One region of the Pedobacter sp. FW305-3-2-15-E-R2A2 genome, then DNA from elsewhere that is predicted to be linked to it. Evidence: riboswitches for the same ligand, from Rfam matches in the RefSeq annotation. Region 1 holds a riboswitch; each other region holds the start of a gene.
The links. A riboswitch is a leader RNA that binds a small molecule or an ion and turns the genes downstream of it on or off. The one in region 1 is predicted to bind S-adenosylmethionine.

Region 1 (5,142 bases):
AGCAGATCACTTTTAATATGGACAAGCTTCCGGCAAACAGCAGAATAATCGGGATGAAAAAAGACGGCGTTACCTATTATAATGCCAGTAAAAACATAGAATTGACCGTTGAGCCCTTACATGTCCATAAAATCAATACTAAACTTTTTTTCAGTTTATTCCTGCCCAAAACAACCGACCTGAATCTGGTCTTTCAGCATCTTGGTGATTCCTTTTCTAAGGAAGAAGCACTCCTTGCCATTTATAAAAGTGGGGCTGTTAAAGAAACAGCGGAGGTTTTAACCTATTTGCAAACCGACACTCAGGGAAAGGTTATTTCCGGAATTAACTGGACAGCAGGCTCCAGCCCTTATTATGAGATCTATAATAAAGGTAAGTTGAGCAAGAAGGAACCAAAGACTTTAGCCGCTTTTCAGCCCGTATTTACAAAATATATGCAAGACCAACCCTAAAGGCTGATCTTTAACCAGGACCTCCGGGAAGGTGCGCTAATTGCTCCTTCAGAGACAGGTATTCTACTTTCAGATTCCGAAAAGCTTTGTCTTCGTCCTTCTGGGCCATTTCAATCTGTCTTTGCTGGGTTAGATAGTTGGTTTCAATCTGATCAAACCTGGTTTTTAAGGTGATATATCTTTCCTGAGCAGCTTGTTCCTGGGCACTTTTTACGGTTCCATTTATGTTTCCCAGATAGATGCTGTTTGAAATCTGCCTTCCATCGGCTGATTTGAAGCAGGCATATGCCTCTATGGGCTGTTGAATCATCGATTCCTCTATGGGGATAAATACCTGGGCAGAATCCCTTCTTGATGCATTCAGTAAGGATCTTCCTTTTTTTATCAAGGGATAATAGAGCTGAATCATGAGGATGTCATCACCGTCGTGCCCTCCCGCATAGCTTTCCGGATTCCAGTTTATGATCAATCCTGTTTCCGTTTTACTGATGCTGAAATCCCTCGCTCCCGGAAGTTCCCCATAGCTGAGTACCACCTTGTTGTAATCTACGCTGATGTTAGGATATTCTCCCTGCAATGCCTGTTTTTTATTGTAAGAGACCGCAAGGTTGTGTGCATTTTTCACGGTTCCCCTCGCTTCCAGTTCAAAACTGTTGGTAATGAACTCTTTCATCTGTTTTATAAGAACCATTGTGACCTTCATGGCCTGATAATTGGCCAGTTGTTTAATGCTCGGCTCGCCTTGTTCACCGATCAGCCTGCAGACTGGTTGTCCTTTGAGCATGTAGTAAACCATGTTTCCGATTTTCCCATTGGGACAACCAAAAGCGCTTTTTGATAAGATTGCCATAATTTATAAGTTAATTGTGTAATTGAATATACGTTTAATTTTCAGTTACAACAATATCTGTATGGTAATTTTTTTCAAAGAAAAGACAGAAGCTGTATATAGGCTCTTCCCTTTTTTAGAAATTAAAATAAATCTGGGACTTATTATGGCAGCCTCTGAATGGGTTACAGGTCGGTCGAGGCCCTAGCAACTCCCATTTAATACCGCTATAAAATCCGCATAATTGAAAAGACTGTGTAAACTGTTTCTCCAATGATTGAAATGCTAAGTTATATTGTCTCAGAAGAGGACTTGAACCTGGTATAAGGAGCTATTTTATATCCTTATCTAAAGGCTTTGCTTTAATGAAATAATAAATATTATTAATTCCTATAGGATTACTAGAATATTTGTATATTTGCTGTCGAAGATGCTTCTTTAATCTTCCGACTTATCCAGAAAGACTGAGGGAATGGCCCTATGATGTCTTAGCAACCTATACCTGTTAACCCGGTAAAAGGTGCTAATTCCAATTCGCAAATAGCGAATAAGATAAGCAGTTTCACAGCTACAAAGCTGCTGCTCATCAAGCCATACCTCATCAGAGAAAAAGAAGGAAATGCAGGTGCATCTTAAACTTAAAATGTTAACATATGAACCTACAATTACTTGTTTACAAAACCAATTGCGCTGAATCTTTTTACCTTCCTGCACCGGAACGCTATATGTGCAAGGCCATACCCATGTGTTGTTGCGGCATCTAGCCCTGCCAAATTCTAAATTTCTTACACTTATTTAAAAACCAATATGTTAAAAATATACAAAATTTTTATAGGGATTGCTTTGTCCTTTTTTTTCCTGCTAACGGCCCAGGCACAGTCTGTTAAAGTTACCGGTGTGGTGAGCGATAGTGCCGACGGACAGGTAATTCCAGGAGCTTCGGTAACGATCAAAGGAAAAGACAATGCGACGATTACAGATGGAAATGGTAACTTCTCCCTACAGGCAAACCTGAACGATGTGATTCGGGTCAGTTATCTTGGCTATGCCATTAAAGAAATCAGGATTACCGCAGGAATCAGTCATTTGAAGATCAGCCTTGAACCATCTTTAAATGACTTGAATGAAGTGGTGGTAACTGCGTTAGGGATTACTAAGGCCAAGAAATCATTGGGCTATGCCACACAGGAGCTAAAATCCAAGGACATCTCTACAGCTAAAGAAACCAACCTGATCAATTCATTGGCAGGAAAGATTGCCGGTGTACAAACCACCAATAGTCAGGGAGACATGGGCTCTTCGAGGATCATCATCCGTGGAGAAACTTCTATTTCCAGTCAGAATCAACCCTTATTCGTGGTAGATGGTGTTCCGGTAGACAATTCTCAATTTCTGGGCAGTGGCGGTTCCAGAGATTTTGCCAATACGATATCCGACATCAATTCTGAAGATATAGAATCCATCAGCGTATTGAAAGGGCCGAATGCAGCCGCTTTATATGGTTCCAGGGCCGCGGCTGGAGTTATTCTCATTAAAACAAAAACAGGAAGAGGACAGCAGGGATTGGGCATTAGTATCAACTCGAACACCACGATCTCTAATTTGTTAACGCTTCCAAAATATCAGAATGCTTTTGGCCAAGGTTCAAATGGTAAGTTTAGCTATGTGGATGGTAAAGGAGGAGGCCTGAATGATGGTGTAGATGAAAGCTGGGGCCCGGCATTGGATGGCCGTTTGATTCCTCAGTTCAATACCAATGGAAAACCGGAACCATTTATTGCACATCCAAATAATGTAAGAGACTTTTTTGAAACGGGTTATGCCTTGAGCAATGGAGTAGCCATCGCCGGATCTGGAGAGAAACAAGACGTTCGTTTTTCTTATAACAACCTGACGCAGGGTGGAATATTGCCCAATTCGTCCCAAAATAAAAACTCCTTACTTCTGAATACCACTTACCGCATTACGCCAAAGCTGACCTTAAATGCCAGTGTCAATTATGTCAAAAGCAGTGCGGCAAACTTACCAGCATCAGGTGGTAAACGGGCTACGGGGCCAATGCTTCAGTTTACCTGGTTCGGAAGACAGGTAGATGTCAGTCAGCTTAAAAAATATAAGGATGACAATGGAAATAACATCAACTGGAACAACAGCTATTATAGCAATCCTTATTTCATCGCTTATGAAAATACAGTGGGTCAGAAAAGGGATCGCATCATTGGAAGTGCAGAGTTGAACTATAAAATTACGGAGGCACTATCCGCAAATTTCAGAACAGGAACTGACTATTATACGGACCGCAGAAAGATAAAAATTGCTTACGGTACAAACGGAACTCCTTTCGGATCTTATCAGGAAGATGCGTATACGGTAAATGAAAACAATACAGAAGGCAGGTTAGAGTTTAATAAAAAGCTCAACAACGATTTCTCCCTTAACATTTTGGCGGGTGTGAATGTAAGGACCAATACGCTGGAACAGAATGACCAGATGGCGACTAAATTAGCGGTAAATGGTTTGTATACCTTAAATAATTCCAGAGATCCGCTGGTTTCTTCTAACTTTTACAGCAAGCTAAGAACCTATAGTACCTTTGGATCGGGACAGCTTGGCTATAGAGATTATGCCTTCCTGAATTTAACGGCCAGGAACGATTGGGATTCCAGTTTACCAAGACCAAACCTATCTTATTTCTATCCTTCAGTAAATGGAAGTTTGATCCTTACGGAAGCCTTTGACCTAAAAAATGAAGTGCTGAGTTTTGCCAAAATCAGAGGGGGCTGGTCAAAAGTAGGTAAGGCGACAGAACCTTATCAACTGGTCAATACCTATAGTTTTACTGCACCCTTTAATGGAAATCCACAGCAGGCGGCGAGTCTGGTGGAACTAAATCCAAACCTGCTCCCGGAAATTACTAAATCTGCTGAAGCGGGGATTGAAGTCGGTCTGTTTAATAACCGCGTAAAGCTGGACCTGAGTGTTTACAATACCAATAGTATCAACCAGATTTTAAAGGTGAATGTGAGTTCTTCGACGGGATACAATCAGAAATTAATCAATGGCGGAAGCATCAATAATAAAGGACTGGAAGTTCAACTGGGATTAACCCCGGTGAAATCGCAGGACTTTAGCTGGGACATCAACCTGAATTATGCGCTGAACCGCAGTAAAGTAACGGAATTGGATAAAGAAGGACTGATAAGCAGTTATACGATCGGGAGCAACAGAACAGTTGATGTATTGGCAACGATCGGAAAGCCTTATGGTACCTTTTTTGGAACTGCTTATCAGCGAAATGCTGCTGGTCAGATTGTCATCGGTGCGGGAGGAACACCGGTAATTAATCCGGCAAAACAATATCTGGGTAAGTTTACGCCCGATTGGCTTGGTGGGATCAGCAACAGCTTTACCTATAAAAATATCAACCTGAACTTCCTGGTGGATGCCAGAATCGGGGGTAAAGTATATTCCAATTCAAATCGTACCGGAACTTATACCGGTGTGCTTGAGCGTACATTAAGAGGTAGAAATACCGAAAATGGTGGGCTTAGCTATTATTTTCCAGGTAATGTGAATTCCGGAACAGCAGTTGGCCTATCAAATGGTGGACAGGCCCCGGCAGGCGAAGTGGTATATACGGATGGGATGATTTTCGACGGTGTATTGGCCGATGGAACAAAAAATGGCCGCATTGTTCCTGCTCAGCAATATTATAAAGGCATTACCAATGTGGATGAGCAGTTTATCTATGATGCTTCTTATATCAAATTGAGAGAGGTTAAACTCAGCTATAGTTTGCCAGCACAATGGACTAAAAAAATAGGTTTTCAGAATGCCGTCTTCTCATTGGTAGGACGAAAC
Region 2 (5,142 bases), 1.1 Mb from region 1:
GGTATCCGCGAATTCTACCAGTCTTTCGGTTGCATCTTCCCTGCGGTTGAGCAATACATCTTCCACACGTTCCAGAAGTTCTGGTGGTATTTCCTGATAAACTTCCAGCATTCCGGCATTTACAATCCCCATATCCAGACCTGCTTTAATGGCATGGTACAGGAATGCGGAGTGCATAGCCTCTCTCACGGTATTATTTCCTCTGAAAGAGAAAGATATATTGGAAACTCCTCCACTTACTTTAGCGTAAGGCAGGTTTTCTTTGATCCATCGGGTGGCATTAATGAAGTCTACTGCATAGTTATTGTGTTCTTCCAGACCGGTTGCTACGGTCAGGATATTTGGATCAAAGATGATGTCTTCCGCAGGGAATCCAACTTCATTCACTAAAATATCATAAGAGCGTTTACAGATTTCTTTTCTTCTTTCAAAGTTGTCTGCCTGTCCTTGTTCATCGAAGGCCATCACCACCACAGCTGCGCCGTAATTCATGATTTTGCGGGCGCTTTCCTTAAACTTTTCGTCCCCTTCTTTCAGAGAGATGGAGTTGACGATTCCTTTTCCCTGCAAACATTTTAATCCGGCTTCAATGACACTCCATTTGGAGGAGTCGACCATGATTGGAAGTTTGGAAATATCGGGCTCAGAAGCGATCAGGTTTAAGAACTTCACCATTGCCGCTTCTCCGTCCAACATCCCTTCATCCATATTTACGTCGATCACCTGGGCACCACCTTCTACCTGTTGACGGGCAACAGTAAGGGCAGCTTCATAGTCGCCACCTAAAATGAGTTTCGAAAATTTAGGGGATCCGGTGATGTTTGTTCTTTCCCCAATGTTGACGAAAATACTTTCCGGGGTAATAGTTACGGGTTCCAGGCCGCTTAGGCGTAAGTATGGGGCTACTTCAGGGATTTTTCTTGGGCTAACTTTTTTGGCTTTGGCAGCAATACAGCTGATGTGTTCAGGTGTTGTGCCACAACAACCACCCACAATATTTACAAATCCATGTTGTATAAAATCTTCTACTAAATGCGCCGTTTCATGAGGCATCTCGTCATAGGCGCCAAACTCGTTGGGCAAACCTGCATTGGGATAGGCTGATACGTAACAAGTCGCCTTGGCGGAAAGCTCTTCAATGTGTGGCCTCATGTCTTTGGCACCCAGTGCACAGTTAAAGCCTATACTGATTGGGTTGGCGTGGATCACCGAATTTAAGAAAGCTTCCACGGTTTGTCCCGATAGGGTTCTTCCAGAAGCATCGGTAATGGTTCCGGAAATCATGATCTCTATCGTTCTGCCAATCTCTTTTTCATATTTTTTAATAGAAAATATAGCAGCTTTGGCATTTAAGGTGTCAAAGATAGTTTCGATTAATAGCAGATCGGAACCGCCATCCACCAATCCGCGGACCTGCTGATCATAGGCATCTACGAGTTCATCAAAAGTTAATGCCCTATATCCGGGATCATTCACGTCTGGTGAGATGGAAAGTGTCCTGTTGGTTGGGCCAACGGCACCAGCCACGAAAGACCTTCTGTCCGGATTTTCGGCCATGAATTCGTCTACCGCTTCACGCGCAATCTTTGCCCCTGCAAAACTCATTTCATAATCCAGTTCTTCCATCTGGTAATCTGCCAGTGAAATGCGCTGGGTACTAAAAGTATTGGTTTCAATAATATCTGCACCGGCCTTAAGGTATTCGGTGTGTATTGCTTTAATGATGTCAGGACGCGTGAGGTTCAGCAAATCGTTGTTGCCTTTAACATCACATGGGTGGTCTTTAAACCGCTCTCCTCTAAAATCTTCTTCTGTCAGGATATAACGCTGAATCATGGTTCCCATGGCACCATCAATAATCAATATGCGTTTCTCTAACTCTGCTCTAATGTCCATTTTGTTTTCTCCGGTAACGCGTAAGAAAAGAGCTTCCGGGTATGAATATCATACTGGTTACTATTTTATACGCAGTCAAAAAGCTTATTGAAAAGTCCGGTATAAGGTCGACTTTAACTTATCTTTCGGGAACCAATGGTTCGGTTCCAGTAGAATGTAGCACCTTGTAAGCACAGGTTGCTAAGACTTCGCAGGGTCTAATCCCTCCGTCTTTCTCTATAAGCACTGCAAAAATGCAACAAAGAAAAATGATTTCCAAAAAAACAGCGCTTAAAGCATATAAAATTGCAAAGGCCATGCAAATTTGCATGGCCTTCGGAACAATATTCTGTAAAATTGTGATTATCTTCTGCTTCCGAAGATTCTTAATAAGAATAGGAAGATGTTGATAAAGTCAAGATAAAGTGATAAGGCACCCATGATGGCTAATTTTTTAGCATCTGCAGCAACCATCTGATCACCATTTTCTTCGATACCTGCACCGATACGTTTCAGCTTTTGAACATCATACGCCGTAAGAGCGGTAAAGATGGCTACACCAAAGAAGCTCATGATATAGCTAAAAGTAGGACTTCCAAGGAACATGTTAATGATGCTGGCAATGAATAATCCTGCAACACCAACCATTAAGATTGGTCCGAATTTACTTAAATCTACATCAGTAGTATAACCAAGAACGGCCATAATCCCGAAGATACCTGCTGCTGCGGCAAAACAAGCCACAATAGATCCGGCAGTATATATTAAAAGAATAAAGCTTAAACTCACCCCTAAGAGGATGGAGAATAAGACGAAAACGCCTAATAGTGCGCCATAAGAAAGACGGCTAAATCCAGCTCCCATTAATAGTACCAGGCCCAGAGGGGCAAACATGGCAATATATCCTAATACAGTTCTTTGTCCGGTTTCAAAATTCACCAACTGGCTTAATGCTGCCGGAGAAGTAGAGATAACCAAAGCCGCTACTGTTGATAAACTCAACGCTACAAACATCCATAGAAAGACATTTGCAAAGAACTTCTTGGCAACCATTCCGGTTTGCTGTTCTGCAATAACAGATTTGTGTGCCCACTGGTAATTATTGTTGTTATCCATTTTATTTAAATTTTAGTTTAAAGTTACTAATTGTTTATCTTCTTACAAAACCTATGCCCCGAGTCGTTTTGTCAGGATTTCTTCTACTTTTTTAAATAATTGAAGGGGTTTTAATGTTCTCCATGCCAAATCGTCAAGCTGACCGCCAAAGTTAATGTAGTAGTCAATATTGCCGCTTCTGAATTCATCGATTACATGCTGCTGAAAATTAATTCCCGTGATCCAGCCATCTTCAACGTCCTGGAACCACTCTTCATAATAGCTGTCTTCGGAAGAATGGAAGTTCAGGATATTTTCTCCGACAAGGATAAATTTATTAATTCCTTCATCGATCATCAGTTCCAGGATCTCCCTTTTCAACAGCATAATGTCATTTCCGATCGCATCATTCCACTCTCCGATGAACTCTATGATGGCATAATTCCTATCGTAATCCGTATACAAAACTTTAAGGTATAGTGTATTGGATCCAAAGTCGTCCCATTGAGGATGAATCAGGAAATTGTAAAGTTGTTTGTCAAAATAGAACTCTGAGTATTCCGTATTGTAAAAAGGCGAACGTTCATCTTCGGCAGCGATGTAATCATCGCGCCACAGGTAGAAAGGCTCAATTTCGTGCATATTTTATGAGATTATTTGGTGCCTGCTTCTACCGCTTTACGTACACTTCCATAACGGATGAGCAGATCTGCCGCCTGATCATGGCCAATGTGTAGTTCTTCCATTACCATTTGTGTGCCACGATCAACCAGTTTATGGTTGGTCAGCTGCATATCTACCATTTTATTTCCTTTTACCCGACCCAGTTTTATCATTACTGTGGTACTAAGCATATTTAAAACCAATTTTTGTGCAGTTCCTGATTTCATACGCGTAGAGCCAGTGAGGAATTCCGGTCCAACCACCACTTCTACCGGGAAATCACTCTCAGCAGCGATAGGTCCACCTTCATTACAAACGATACACCCGGTTAAGATGCCGTGTTTACGTGCTGTATTTAGTCCGCCGACTACATAAGGAGTGGTTCCTGATGCGGCCAGGCCAATCAGGCAGTCTTTTTCATTGATTTTGTATTCCTGAAGGTCTATCCATGCCTGTTCAACATCATCTTCTGCATTTTCTACCGCTTTTCTGATCGCTGTATCGCCGCCGGCAATGATACCGACTACCCAATCAAAGGGAACGCCGAAGGTTGGCGGGCATTCTGAGGCGTCTACTACACCCAGGCGACCACTGGTTCCTGCTCCGATATAGAATAAGCGGCCTCCACCGATCATACGTTCTGCAACTGAGGTAGCTAATTTCTCTATTTGTGGAATGGCATTTTCCACTGCCTGAGGAACTGTCTGGTCTTCTTTATTGATGTCTTGAAGAATTTGCAGTACAGACATCTGATCAATGTTGTTATACTTTGACTCCTGCTCAGTTACTCTTATCATATGTGGTTTTTTTGATAAAATTCGTGATTTTCTTTTTAAACCGGAAATATTACCGGAAATCAGTTCAAATAAGACAATACCAGGCAACATTCCCGATAATCCTGAAATTTATCAAAACAATTACAAATGAATAAGACTTAATTTATTAATTGACAGGGTTATTTTATAACTTTACGCAGCATTTAACCATGAAAAAGACTACCCGATATAACCTTTTGATCGCCCTTACTTATTCCGTTGTTCTGATAGGTGGAATGTTTGTGGGGTATAAGTTCTTAAAAGATCAGGGATTTCAGGTTAAAAAGCAGGCCGGTTATCTCGCCGACAATACTGAAAAGGTAGATGAAATCATTCATATTATCAATAAAAACTATGTTGATGAGGTGAATGCAGATAGTTTACACCACCTGCCTATAGACAGCCTGTTACATCAGCTGGACCCGCATAGCGTGTATCTTCCTCCGGCAAAAGCGAACGAATTTGCCGAAGCCCTTGGGGGTAATTTTGAAGGTATTGGAATTGAATATTACATCCTCAACGATACCTTGTTGGTGACCAATGTGATCAAAGACGGTCCTGCTTTTCTTTCAGGAATCCGCCAGGGAGATAAAATTCTTAAAATAGACACCACTTTTGTAAGCGGAAGGGCATTGCCAAGAGAGAAAATGATTGGCAAGATCAAGGGAAAGAAAGGTACTGCTGTAAAATTAAG
Region 3 (5,142 bases), 110 kb from region 1:
CGGATATATCAAATTGTATAAAGTGATAAAAGCGGTAGAGTTGCTTTCTGTTTCGGGAGAGAACGTAAAGAGTGTAGCGGTGAAGGTTGGATATGATAGTGTTTCTACTTTTAGTAATACCTTTTATAAGGTGCTGGGGCTTCGTCCGCAGGAAATGATGGTTCCATAAAAACTGATCTTTATACCGATCGGTCAGCGGTAAAACCGGTTGATCAATAAAAAAGGGTTGACAGGAGATTTCCTGTCAACCCTTTTATCAGGTATTGTTGAATTATTTAGCCGCTACAGCTGGTTTATTTACTTTTGAAGGATCGTAATGTAATCCCGGAGATAACCAATATAACAGGATCATTCTGGAATAGCGGTAGTTGAAAGGAGAGAACAAAAATACGCCTATCAGAAGGATGCCTACATAATACCATAGGTTTTCATAAGTCAATGGCAAGCCTAAAACATAGGCTGCAACGCTCATGGAGATCATCTGTGCGACATTCATGGCATAGCTCACGAACATGGCTACATAAAAATATCCGGGTTCACGCTCGAATTTCAAGTCGCAATGCGGACAACGTTCGTTCATTTTTTGTACTTTGAAGCCATAGGTGGCGCCGGTGAAAACTTTACCTTCTCTACATCTTGGGCATTTGGAATGTGTAATGCCATACCATTGAGAAACGTGTGGTGTATGATTTAATTGATCTGTGCTGCTCATATCTGTGTGTTTTAATTGTCTTGTTTTCTGAATTTATCCGGTGTTGCGCCCACCTGTTTTTTAAAGAATTTAATGAAATAGGAGTGATCACTAAAAGCGAGCTTCTCCGAGATTTCAGCAATAGAGAGTTCCATGTTGATCAATAGTCGTTTGGCTTCTAAAATTACCCTGTCGCGAATCAGTTGCCCTGCAGGAACTCCTAAAAGGTCATTGCATAATGCATTTAAATGATTCGGGGTAATGTATAATAACTCCGCATATTGTTTAGGAAACCTCAATTCAATAAAATTAGTTTCGATTAATTTTTTAAAGCTCTTCAACAGGGTTTGGTTGTAGGAATTGGTTTGGGTCTGCTGTTTCAAGCTGAGGCCCCTGGATACCTGAATAAAGATGTTTAACATTAAGATCCTGACCAGGTCAGCATCAAAGGCACGCGCTTCCTTTCCTTCGTTAAGGATCTCTTCAAAGAGTGCCGTAACTTTCTCCCTTGCTTCATTGGGCAATACCAATACTGCATCTCCGGAATGTTCATCAAAGAAGCTGAAATTCTCCAGATATAAGGGGTTGTATAAAAAGGATTTGAAATAATCTTCAGAAAAATTGATGATATAACCTTCTACTTCCGTGTTAAAAGACCAGCTGTGTACCTGTCCCGGGGTCATAAAGTAAATCAAACCGGGCATGACCGGATAATTCTGAAAATCTATAGTTTGGGTCCCGCTGCCACTGGTAAAATACACCAAATGGTAAAAAGAGTGGCGGTGTGCGGAATGTAAGTGTAAATACTGTTTAGAATAATGCCCAAATCTGCTGACAAGGATACCGGCATTTTTGTATTCTTCAAAAGTACTGATGTCGTAAACAGGGATGTCATTTTTCATATACAAAGATACTTCTTACCCCTGATTTATAAGCGGTATTAATTCTTCATAAAATGGTACTATTTACTGATTTGTTTTCTATTGCTCTTGTCGAATAGCTCGGATTAGGCGTTTATCTCCTCCTTTTGTGGTGTTTTTAATTCCGGAGCCGTTTTTTTAAATACCCAATACTTCTGTAAAACATAGTTGAAACTCAAAGAAACGATGATATCTACCATGATTCTGGTGATCTTATAATCAAGATGAAGCCAGTTGGTTAAAAGCCAGGTGCCTGAGGATTTTAGTGCGATGCTTCCTGCCACTACAAAAATGAACTTTGTCAGCTGATCACCTACGGGAGTTTTGTGGGCCGAATTGGCATTAAAAGTCCAGTAGCGGTTGATGGAAAAGTTCGCAACAGCGCCGACCACTCCGCCAATGGCAATGGAAATGGTATAATGGATGTGCAGGAGCTCTGTACAGAGAATCATGGTGCCATAGTCCAGCATTCCACCGGAAAAAGCCGAAACCTGTGCCTTGGCAAAAACATATACAGATTTCATGATGCTCATTAGCTGGCCTTTTTCTTTGCTTCGCGCTCGGCTTTATCCCTGATGTCGCCAAGCTTTAATAACTTCCGGGTATCTATGAAATTAATGATAAATAAGGTAACACAGATTGCGGCGGCAAAATATTCTATTAAATGCCCGAAGATGACTTCCAGAATGATGATCAGGGCGAGGATGATCCTGATTTCGGTAGGGCCAACCAGGCCTGCATCAATGCTGTAAATGTCGGTGATCTTATAACGGAGCTGTGAAATGATCATCGCCCAGCCATAAAGGACCACAAAAACGAAGGCAATGAGTTCATATTCATTTCTCGCATAAACGAGGTAGCCTAAGCCAATGAGTACGGTGCTGACCCAGTCCATGATGATGTCTAATGAAAAACCATACCATTTGCGGGGGATATTTCTGTAATAAGCAATCCTGCCGTCCAGTGAATCGCCAAACCAGTTAATGGCCAGACCCAATACGCCAAGCAACAGGTATTCTCTGCTGACATAAGTAGCAAGGATAAATCCGAGCAGTACCAGTACCGAACCTGCAGTACCGATAAAGGTGAGCATATCTGAAGTAATAAAGGAAGGAACCCGTTTTACGAGATAGGAAATGGTGCTTTGCTCTACACCACTTAAAATATTAGTCCTCTTTCTATCCTGGAATATCCTTTTTAAAATACTGTTGTCGCCGGTTACCGGGCGCACTTCTTCTCTCAATTTGTTTTCTTCCATTCAGGCTTTATAAAAATATTCTTTTTGAATATCCCGCAAAAATATGTAAATGAATCCTGACTTAAAGGAAAAAAAAGTTAAATATTAGGTAGAAGTAGCAATTGGATGACTGAAATTCTCTGATTTGTAATTTTTTTTCATAAAGTCTATGAAATTAGTAGTCTTTGTCATATCTTTGCTGACAGTAACTGTTCTTACATTTATTTACTTATCCAGAAAGACTGAGGGAAAGGCCCTGTGATGTCTTAGCAACCTGTTGAATAATAAGGTGCTAATTCCTGTCCGCAAAATTGCGGAAGAGATAAGTTGTTTGAAACCCATGCTTGCGGTTTCTTTTTGACTCATCCATTGCCTTATTTCTCGAAGCTGATTAAGTAGATTTTTATTAATCTATTAAACCCATTAACATGAGAATTTATCTAGACAACGCTGCAACAACACCTTTAAACAGAGAAGTATTTTTGGCCATGGAGCCTTATTTATTTGAAAACTTCGGTAATCCTTCTTCTTCTCATTTTCATGGGAGGGAAGCAAGAGTAGCCATTGAGCAATCAAGAGGGATCATTGCCGATTTGTTAAATGCGACGCCACGTCATATCGTTTTTACCTCCGGAGGTTCGGAGGCAGACAATACCGCCATTCTTTCGGGCATCCGCGCCCATAACATCCGCTTAGCGATTACGACTCCTTTTGAGCATCATGCCGTGCTTCATACTTTAAAAGCATTGGAGAAGAACGGAGAAATCCGGATTGTCTATTTGCAGCATGATGAAAGAGGAAACATTTCCCTGGCTCATCTGGAACAGCTCCTTGCTGCCAATGAACAGGCCTTTGTTTCTGTAATGCATGGAAATAATGAGATAGGAAACCTCAATGATATCGAATCTATTGCTGCGGTCTGTAGAAAGTACCGGGCTGTTTTTCATTCAGATACGGTTCAGTCGATGGGCCAGTACCGGTACGATACACCATCTTTAAATGTTGATTTCCTTGTTGGATCTGCACATAAATTTCATGGACCGAAAGGAGTGGGCTTCCTTTACCGGAATACCGCTCATGAGTTACAGCCATTGATCAATGGGGGAGCTCAGGAATACAAGCAACGGGCAGGAACGGAAAATGTAACCGGAATTGTGGGATTGGCGAAAGCATTGGAAATCGCTTACCGGAACCAGTCGGCCAACCAAAAACACTTAGTTAAATTAAAAGAAAGAATGATTTTTAAGCTGACAGATAAAATTCAGGGAATCTCTTTTAACGGGAATTCAGCACAAAATCATGGAACCTTAAACAGTGTCCTGAGTGTTTCTCTTCCTGAACTGCAAAGTGGGATCAGCCCGCTTCACTACCTGGATCAGCATCAGATCTCTGCTTCCGGAGGAAGTGCCTGTAACAGTCATTCCGGCGCAGGATCGCATGTGCTTTCTGCCCTGGGTTATGATTTTAGCAGACCAACCCTGCGTTTTTCCTTTAGCCGTTACAATACAGAAGAAGAAATCGATTACGCGGTTGAAAAACTGGCCAGCTTATACATCAGGGAATCATTACTGGAAACGACTGAAGCTTATTCGTAGCAGAAAAGCTTTGGATGAAAGTTTTGGATGTATTGTCCCGAATAAGCAGCCAGCTTATTCGGGACACTTGCTTTATCTCCCTTTCTTTAATTCAATGACGGTAATCTCCGGCCAGATGCCAACCCTTCCGGAGAAGCCAAGAAAGCCGAAACCTCTGTTGATGTTCAGATATCTGCCATTTTCTGAGGTAATACCAGCCCAATGCGCATACCTGTATTTAACAGGGCTCCATTTGATCCCAAATGCTTCCATTCCGAACTGCATGCCATGCGTGTGCCCCGATAAGGTCAGGTGGATTTTTGAAGGCCATTTTTTAACTTCCGCATCCCAGTGTGTCGGATCGTGGGAAAGCAATACTTTAAAGCTTTGTGGATCAGCAGCCTGAAGTGCCTTTTTAAGGTCTCCGCGTTCACCAAACCCAATCCCCCAGTTTTCAACCCCTGCAAGAATGATCTTTTGGCCATCTTTTTCGAGTTCCACATGTTCATCTAACAAGAGACGGTAGCCCATTTCTCCATGGTGTCTTTTTAAATCCTGCAGGTTGGCTTGTTTAACAGGTTCGCTTTCCCATTTCACATAATCTCCGTAATCGTGGTTCCCAAGGATGGAAAACTGACCATAAGGCGCTTTTACCTGCGAAAAATGTCCCATCCAGGGCAGAATTTCTTCCGCTTTATTATTGACCAGGTCTCCCGTAAA
Region 4 (5,142 bases), 3.4 Mb from region 1:
CACGATATAAGCAGTTGAATTACCATATTCTACTGGTGATTTGATCACCAATGATTCTTTTGTGGAAGAAGAAAGTACCAATCTGTAACCTTCAGTTACGTTTTTAGCTTTATCACCTTCATATAATTTCTTGAACTGGAAAGTTTGATCCGGAACACTTGCCGACCAGTAAATGGTCTGTGTTTTTGCGGCACAAGCTGCACCACCTGGCAAGCTATAGCTTCCATTACCACTATTTGTTAATCTCCAGGTACTTCCAACAAAGCAACTAGCTGAGCTTTCACCAAACAATGTTTTTACAGATGACTGAGGAATGCCTTCATAAGTAATGTCGTTCAGCACCCAGTTGCCTGTTACATCACCACGCTTAACAACCGTTTGACCAGCACCACCTTTTGGTGAACAACTTTGCAAAACCATTAATGAACTGCATAAAATGGCTGCTATCAGGAATATTCTTTTCATATCAATTTGTTTTTCTTCTCTAATACATAAATCTTGCCAAAACTTCAACAGAATAATTTTTACCTTTAGCATTGTTGTACCAAGCGCCTTAATTCACTATTTATCCTCCTGAAAATGAAACCAGAAACTTTAGCGATCCATTCCGGAAATTTGTACGAGAGCAGCACAAAAGACGTGACGCCGCCTATTAATTTGTCCACAACTTTTTTCAGAGATGAAGACGGTGGCTATTCCGGCGGACATATGTATAGCCGTGTAAGCAATCCTAACCGCTCTGCACTCGAGAAGGTGCTGACCGATTTGGAGCATGGCGCAGATGCCTGTGCGTTCTCTTCCGGCAATACCGCTGGAATGTCTCTTTTTCAGGCCTTAAAACCAGGAAGCCATATCATTGCTCCTGACGACATGTACTGGGGATTTAAAAAACAGTTGCAATCTATTTTTGCAGACACCTTAACCATCGACTTTATTGACCTGACCGATGTTGGAAACATCTCCAGTTACATCAGAGAAAATACGGTGATGATCTGGGTAGAAACCCCATCTAACCCTTTGCTGAAAATCACAGACCTCGTTGCCATTGCCGCCATCACGAAAAAACACAACCTGATCCTGGCCTGCGACAGTACCTTTGCTTCTCCATGCCTGCAAAATCCGATTGCATTGGGTGCAGACATCGTGATGCATTCTTCCACTAAATATATCGGTGGTCATAGTGATGTACTGGGCGGAGCACTCATCACAGCGGAGAAAACGCCTTTTTGGGAGAAGGTCAGAAATATCCAGCAGGTCGGCGGAGCGGTACCTTCTCCATTCGATTGCTTTTTATTGTTAAGAAGCATCAAAACCCTTCCCTACCGGATGCGTGGACATTGCGAAAACGGAATGGCCCTGGCTTTATATTTAGCGCAGCACCCGAAAATTGAAGCGGTATTTTATCCGGGGTTGCCGGACCATCCTCAATATGAAATTGCCAGACAACAAATGAGCGGTTTCGGCGGCATGTTATCCATCCTTGTGCGTGGTGGTGCCGATGAAGCCCGAAAGGTAGTCAACACCGTAAAGCTGTTTGCCCAGGCGACCAGTCTGGGTGGTGTAGAGAGTCTGATCGAACACCGTGCATCGGTAGAAGGTCCGGACACCAAGACCCCACAGAATTTAATTCGGGTCTCTGTCGGACTAGAGCATATCGATGATCTTATCGCAGATTTCAATCAGGCTTTGGCTTAAAAAATAACGATACCACCAAAAATCAAATCTTAAAACAACAATTTATATCGCTTATTATCAGTTAATTACAAAATAACCAGAATATAATTTTGGTTATTTTGTCACTTAGCTTTACATTTGAACTATTCTTAGCGAAAGCTATTCAAGTCATTACCTCCTAAACTGGGTTTTGATTTATAAAGAAGTGGCGAGAGACAGGCTCTTTGACCCACTGGCAACCCTCCCAAAATGGAGAAGGTGCCAATTCCTGACCGGCTGGCATGGTGCCATCTGGAGAGATAAATTAAGACAATGAGAACAGTTAAAATTACATCAGATTCTTTTAATTATTGTTGCCCGCAGCATACGATTTGTATGTGCTGTTGCATACGATAATCAACAAAATCTTCCTTTTGCATTCTTGATCCATCCGGAAGGCCTCATTGAGGTACGCTAAACAGCTATATCCCCTTATGCAAGATTACCGCATGAGCAGATTCCCTAAATCCTTATTTACCAAACGCTTAAAAGAATAACATATGTCAGCCAATCATAAATTCGAAACCCTTCAGATACACGCAGGTCAGGAAATTGACCCAACAACAGGTTCAAGAGCCGTTCCACTTTACCAGACTACTTCTTATGGATTCAAAAACTCAGAACATGGCGCCAACCTCTTTGCTTTAAAAGAATTCGGAAATATCTATACCAGGATCATGAATCCAACAACAGACGTTTTTGAGAAACGTGTAGCCGCTTTGGAAGGCGGTGTTGCTGCCCTGGCAGTGAGCTCCGGACAAGCAGCACAATTCATTGCCTTAAATAACATTCTGGAAGCCGGAGATAATTTCGTGTCTTCTTCTCATTTATATGGTGGTTCTTACAACCAGTTCAAAGTAGCCTTTAAACGTTTAGGCATTGAAGTTAAATTTGCCAATGGCGATGATGCTTCAGATTTTGAGGCCAAGATCGATGCCAACACCAAAGCACTTTATTTAGAAAGCATAGGAAATCCTTCTTTCAGCATTGCTGATTTTGAAAAGATCTCCTCTATTGCTGGTAAACACAACCTTCCACTCATCGTAGACAATACTTTCGGTGCTGCCGGATATCTGTTCCGTCCATTGGAACATGGTGCACATGTGGTCGTTCAATCGGCCACTAAATGGATCGGCGGACATGGAACGAGTATCGGCGGAGTAATCGTTGACGGCGGAAATTACAACTGGGGCAATGGTAAGTTCAAACAATTTACCGAACCTTCCGAAGGATATAACGGACTGGTCTTTAATGATGTCTTTGGCATCGGCGGTCCATTCGGAAACATCCAGTTCATCATCCGCGCCCGTGTGGAAGGCTTGAGGGATTTCGGCCCTGCCATCTCCCCTTTCAACTCTTTCCTCTTGATTCAGGGACTGGAAACACTTTCGCTTCGCGTACAGCGCCATGTAGACAATGCACTCGCATTGGCCAACTGGCTGGAAAATCATGAAGCCGTAAAAAGTGTGAACTATCCAGGTCTGGAAAGTAGTCCATATCATGCAAATGCGAAGAAATACCTGCAGAATGGATTCGGAGCCGTCTTGTCTTTCGAGCTTCATGGAGAGAAAAGTCAGGCCACTGCATTGGTAGACAATTTGAAACTGGTCAGCCACCTGGCGAATGTTGGAGATGCGAAAACGCTGATCATCCAGCCGGCAGCAACCACACACCAGCAGCTGAGCGAAAGCGAGCAAATTGCTGCAGGAGTAACACCAAACCTATTGCGTGTATCCGTAGGAATTGAACACATCGACGACATTAAAGCAGATTTTGAACAGGCATTTGCTGCAATCAACCTAAACTAAACAATGAGCACGATATCCACATATACCCATAACAAGACTTTCAAGCTCGAAAATGGCAAGAAATTGCGCAAAATAGAGCTTGCTTATCAGACCTATGGAAAACTGAACGCCAAAAAAGACAATGTGATCTGGGCCTGTCATGCTTTGACGGCGAACTCAGATGTGCTGGATTGGTGGAAAGGCCTTTTCGGTAATAACGACCTGTTTAATCCGGAAGAACATTTTATCATTTGTGCCAATGTATTGGGCTCCCATTATGGAAGCACCAATCCATTAAGCGAGAATCCGGTTACCGGATTACCTTATTACCTGTCTTTCCCGGAATTTACCATCCGTGATCTCGTTTCTGCGCATCGTTTGCTTGCAGAACACCTGGGCATTAAAGACATTAAGGTCTTAATCGGTGGTTCCCTTGGCGGGCAACAGGCACTGGAATGGGCTATTACTGATGGTTCAGCCATAGAAAATCTGATCCTGGTGGCTACCAATGCGGTTCATTCCCCATGGGGAATTGCTTTCAATGAAAGTCAGCGTCTGGCCATCAGTACCGACAGAAGTTTCTATGCACAGAAACCAGATGGCGGATTAAAAGGTTTGAAAACAGCAAGAAGCATTGCTTTATTGTCTTATCGCAGCTACGATGCTTATACCGATACCCAACTGGAAAGCGTAAACGATAAGACCGGTTCTTTCCGTGCTTCTTCTTACCAGAACTACCAGGGAGAAAAACTATGTAAGCGCTTCAATGCTTACAGCTATTGGTACCTGAGCAAAGCGATGGACAGCCACAATGTAGGCAGAGGCAGAAAGAGTGTTACAGAAGCTTTGTCTACGGTAAAACCAAACACTTTGGTGATTGGTGTAGAGAACGATGTATTGTTCCCGATCACTGAACAGGAATTCCTGGCCAAACACATTCCGGATGCTGCCTTTCACTCCATCAAATCGGCCTATGGCCATGACGGTTTCCTGATTGAGACAGACATTCTGACCAATGTGATCGGCAATTTCCTGAAAGAAAGCACCAACAAGAAAATAATTAAATTACATAAAACAGCATAGTACTTAGATGAGCAAGAAACTTAAAATTGGTTTATTTGGATTTGGAGTTGTAGGTCAGGGATTACACGACATCATTCGTGGTCAGGACCTCAACCTGGAGATCATTAAAATCGCCATCAAAAACCCGGATAAGAAACGCAGCTTAGATGCCCACCTTTTCACCACCAATCACGACGAGATTTTAAATAACGAAGAGATCAATACCATTGTCGAGCTGATCGATGATGCAGATGCAGCCTTCACCATTACCAAACGTGCCCTGATCAGTGGCAAGAACGTGGTTTCAGCGAATAAAAAAATGATCGCTACCCACCTGGCAGAACTGGTAGAATTGCAGGAGAAATATGGTGCCTCTTTACTCTATGAAGGTGCAGTATGCGGAAGTATTCCCATCATCAGAAACCTGGAAGAATATTACGACAATGAATTGCTGCATGGCATCAGCGGAATCTTTAACGGTTCCTCCAATTATATCCTTTCGAAAATCTTCAATGAAAACCTGGAATATGGCGTCGCTTTAAAGCAGGCACAAGACCTTGGTTTTGCAGAGACTGATCCG

Region 2: another riboswitch for S-adenosylmethionine. It lies ahead of metH (methionine synthase); the one in region 1 lies ahead of AAFF35_RS05120 (SusC/RagA family TonB-linked outer membrane protein).
Region 3: another riboswitch for S-adenosylmethionine. It lies ahead of AAFF35_RS05555 (cysteine desulfurase family protein); the one in region 1 lies ahead of AAFF35_RS05120 (SusC/RagA family TonB-linked outer membrane protein).
Region 4: another riboswitch for S-adenosylmethionine. It lies ahead of AAFF35_RS18525 (O-acetylhomoserine aminocarboxypropyltransferase/cysteine synthase); the one in region 1 lies ahead of AAFF35_RS05120 (SusC/RagA family TonB-linked outer membrane protein).

What each region holds. Positions count from the first base shown of each region.
Region 1 covers NZ_CP151803.1:1,225,384-1,230,525, forward strand. Annotated here, with positions in the region: gene AAFF35_RS05110 (hypothetical protein) at 1-452, shown strand, start outside; gene AAFF35_RS05115 (DUF6266 family protein) at 463-1,302, opposite strand; SAM riboswitch class I at 1,730-1,840, shown strand; gene AAFF35_RS05120 (SusC/RagA family TonB-linked outer membrane protein) at 2,089-5,142, shown strand, end outside.
Region 2 covers NZ_CP151803.1:170,229-175,370, forward strand. Annotated here, with positions in the region: gene metH (methionine synthase) at 1-1,896, opposite strand, end outside; SAM riboswitch class I at 2,012-2,121, opposite strand; gene AAFF35_RS00650 (Bax inhibitor-1/YccA family protein) at 2,239-2,991, opposite strand; gene AAFF35_RS00655 (hypothetical protein) at 3,043-3,612, opposite strand; gene murQ (N-acetylmuramic acid 6-phosphate etherase) at 3,624-4,430, opposite strand; gene AAFF35_RS00665 (S41 family peptidase) at 4,619-5,142, shown strand, end outside.
Region 3 covers NZ_CP151803.1:1,334,417-1,339,558, forward strand. Annotated here, with positions in the region: gene AAFF35_RS05530 (AraC family transcriptional regulator) at 1-169, shown strand, start outside; gene AAFF35_RS05535 (DUF983 domain-containing protein) at 272-712, opposite strand; gene AAFF35_RS05540 (helix-turn-helix transcriptional regulator) at 724-1,593, opposite strand; gene AAFF35_RS05545 (GtrA family protein) at 1,698-2,144, opposite strand; gene AAFF35_RS05550 (CDP-alcohol phosphatidyltransferase family protein) at 2,144-2,869, opposite strand; SAM riboswitch class I at 3,075-3,177, shown strand; gene AAFF35_RS05555 (cysteine desulfurase family protein) at 3,277-4,443, shown strand; gene AAFF35_RS05560 (metallophosphoesterase) at 4,516-5,142, opposite strand, start outside.
Region 4 covers NZ_CP151803.1:4,601,747-4,606,888, forward strand. Annotated here, with positions in the region: gene AAFF35_RS18515 (hypothetical protein) at 1-465, opposite strand, end outside; gene AAFF35_RS18520 (aminotransferase class I/II-fold pyridoxal phosphate-dependent enzyme) at 580-1,695, shown strand; SAM riboswitch class I at 1,867-1,980, shown strand; gene AAFF35_RS18525 (O-acetylhomoserine aminocarboxypropyltransferase/cysteine synthase) at 2,214-3,521, shown strand; gene metX (homoserine O-acetyltransferase) at 3,525-4,583, shown strand; gene AAFF35_RS18535 (homoserine dehydrogenase) at 4,591-5,142, shown strand, end outside.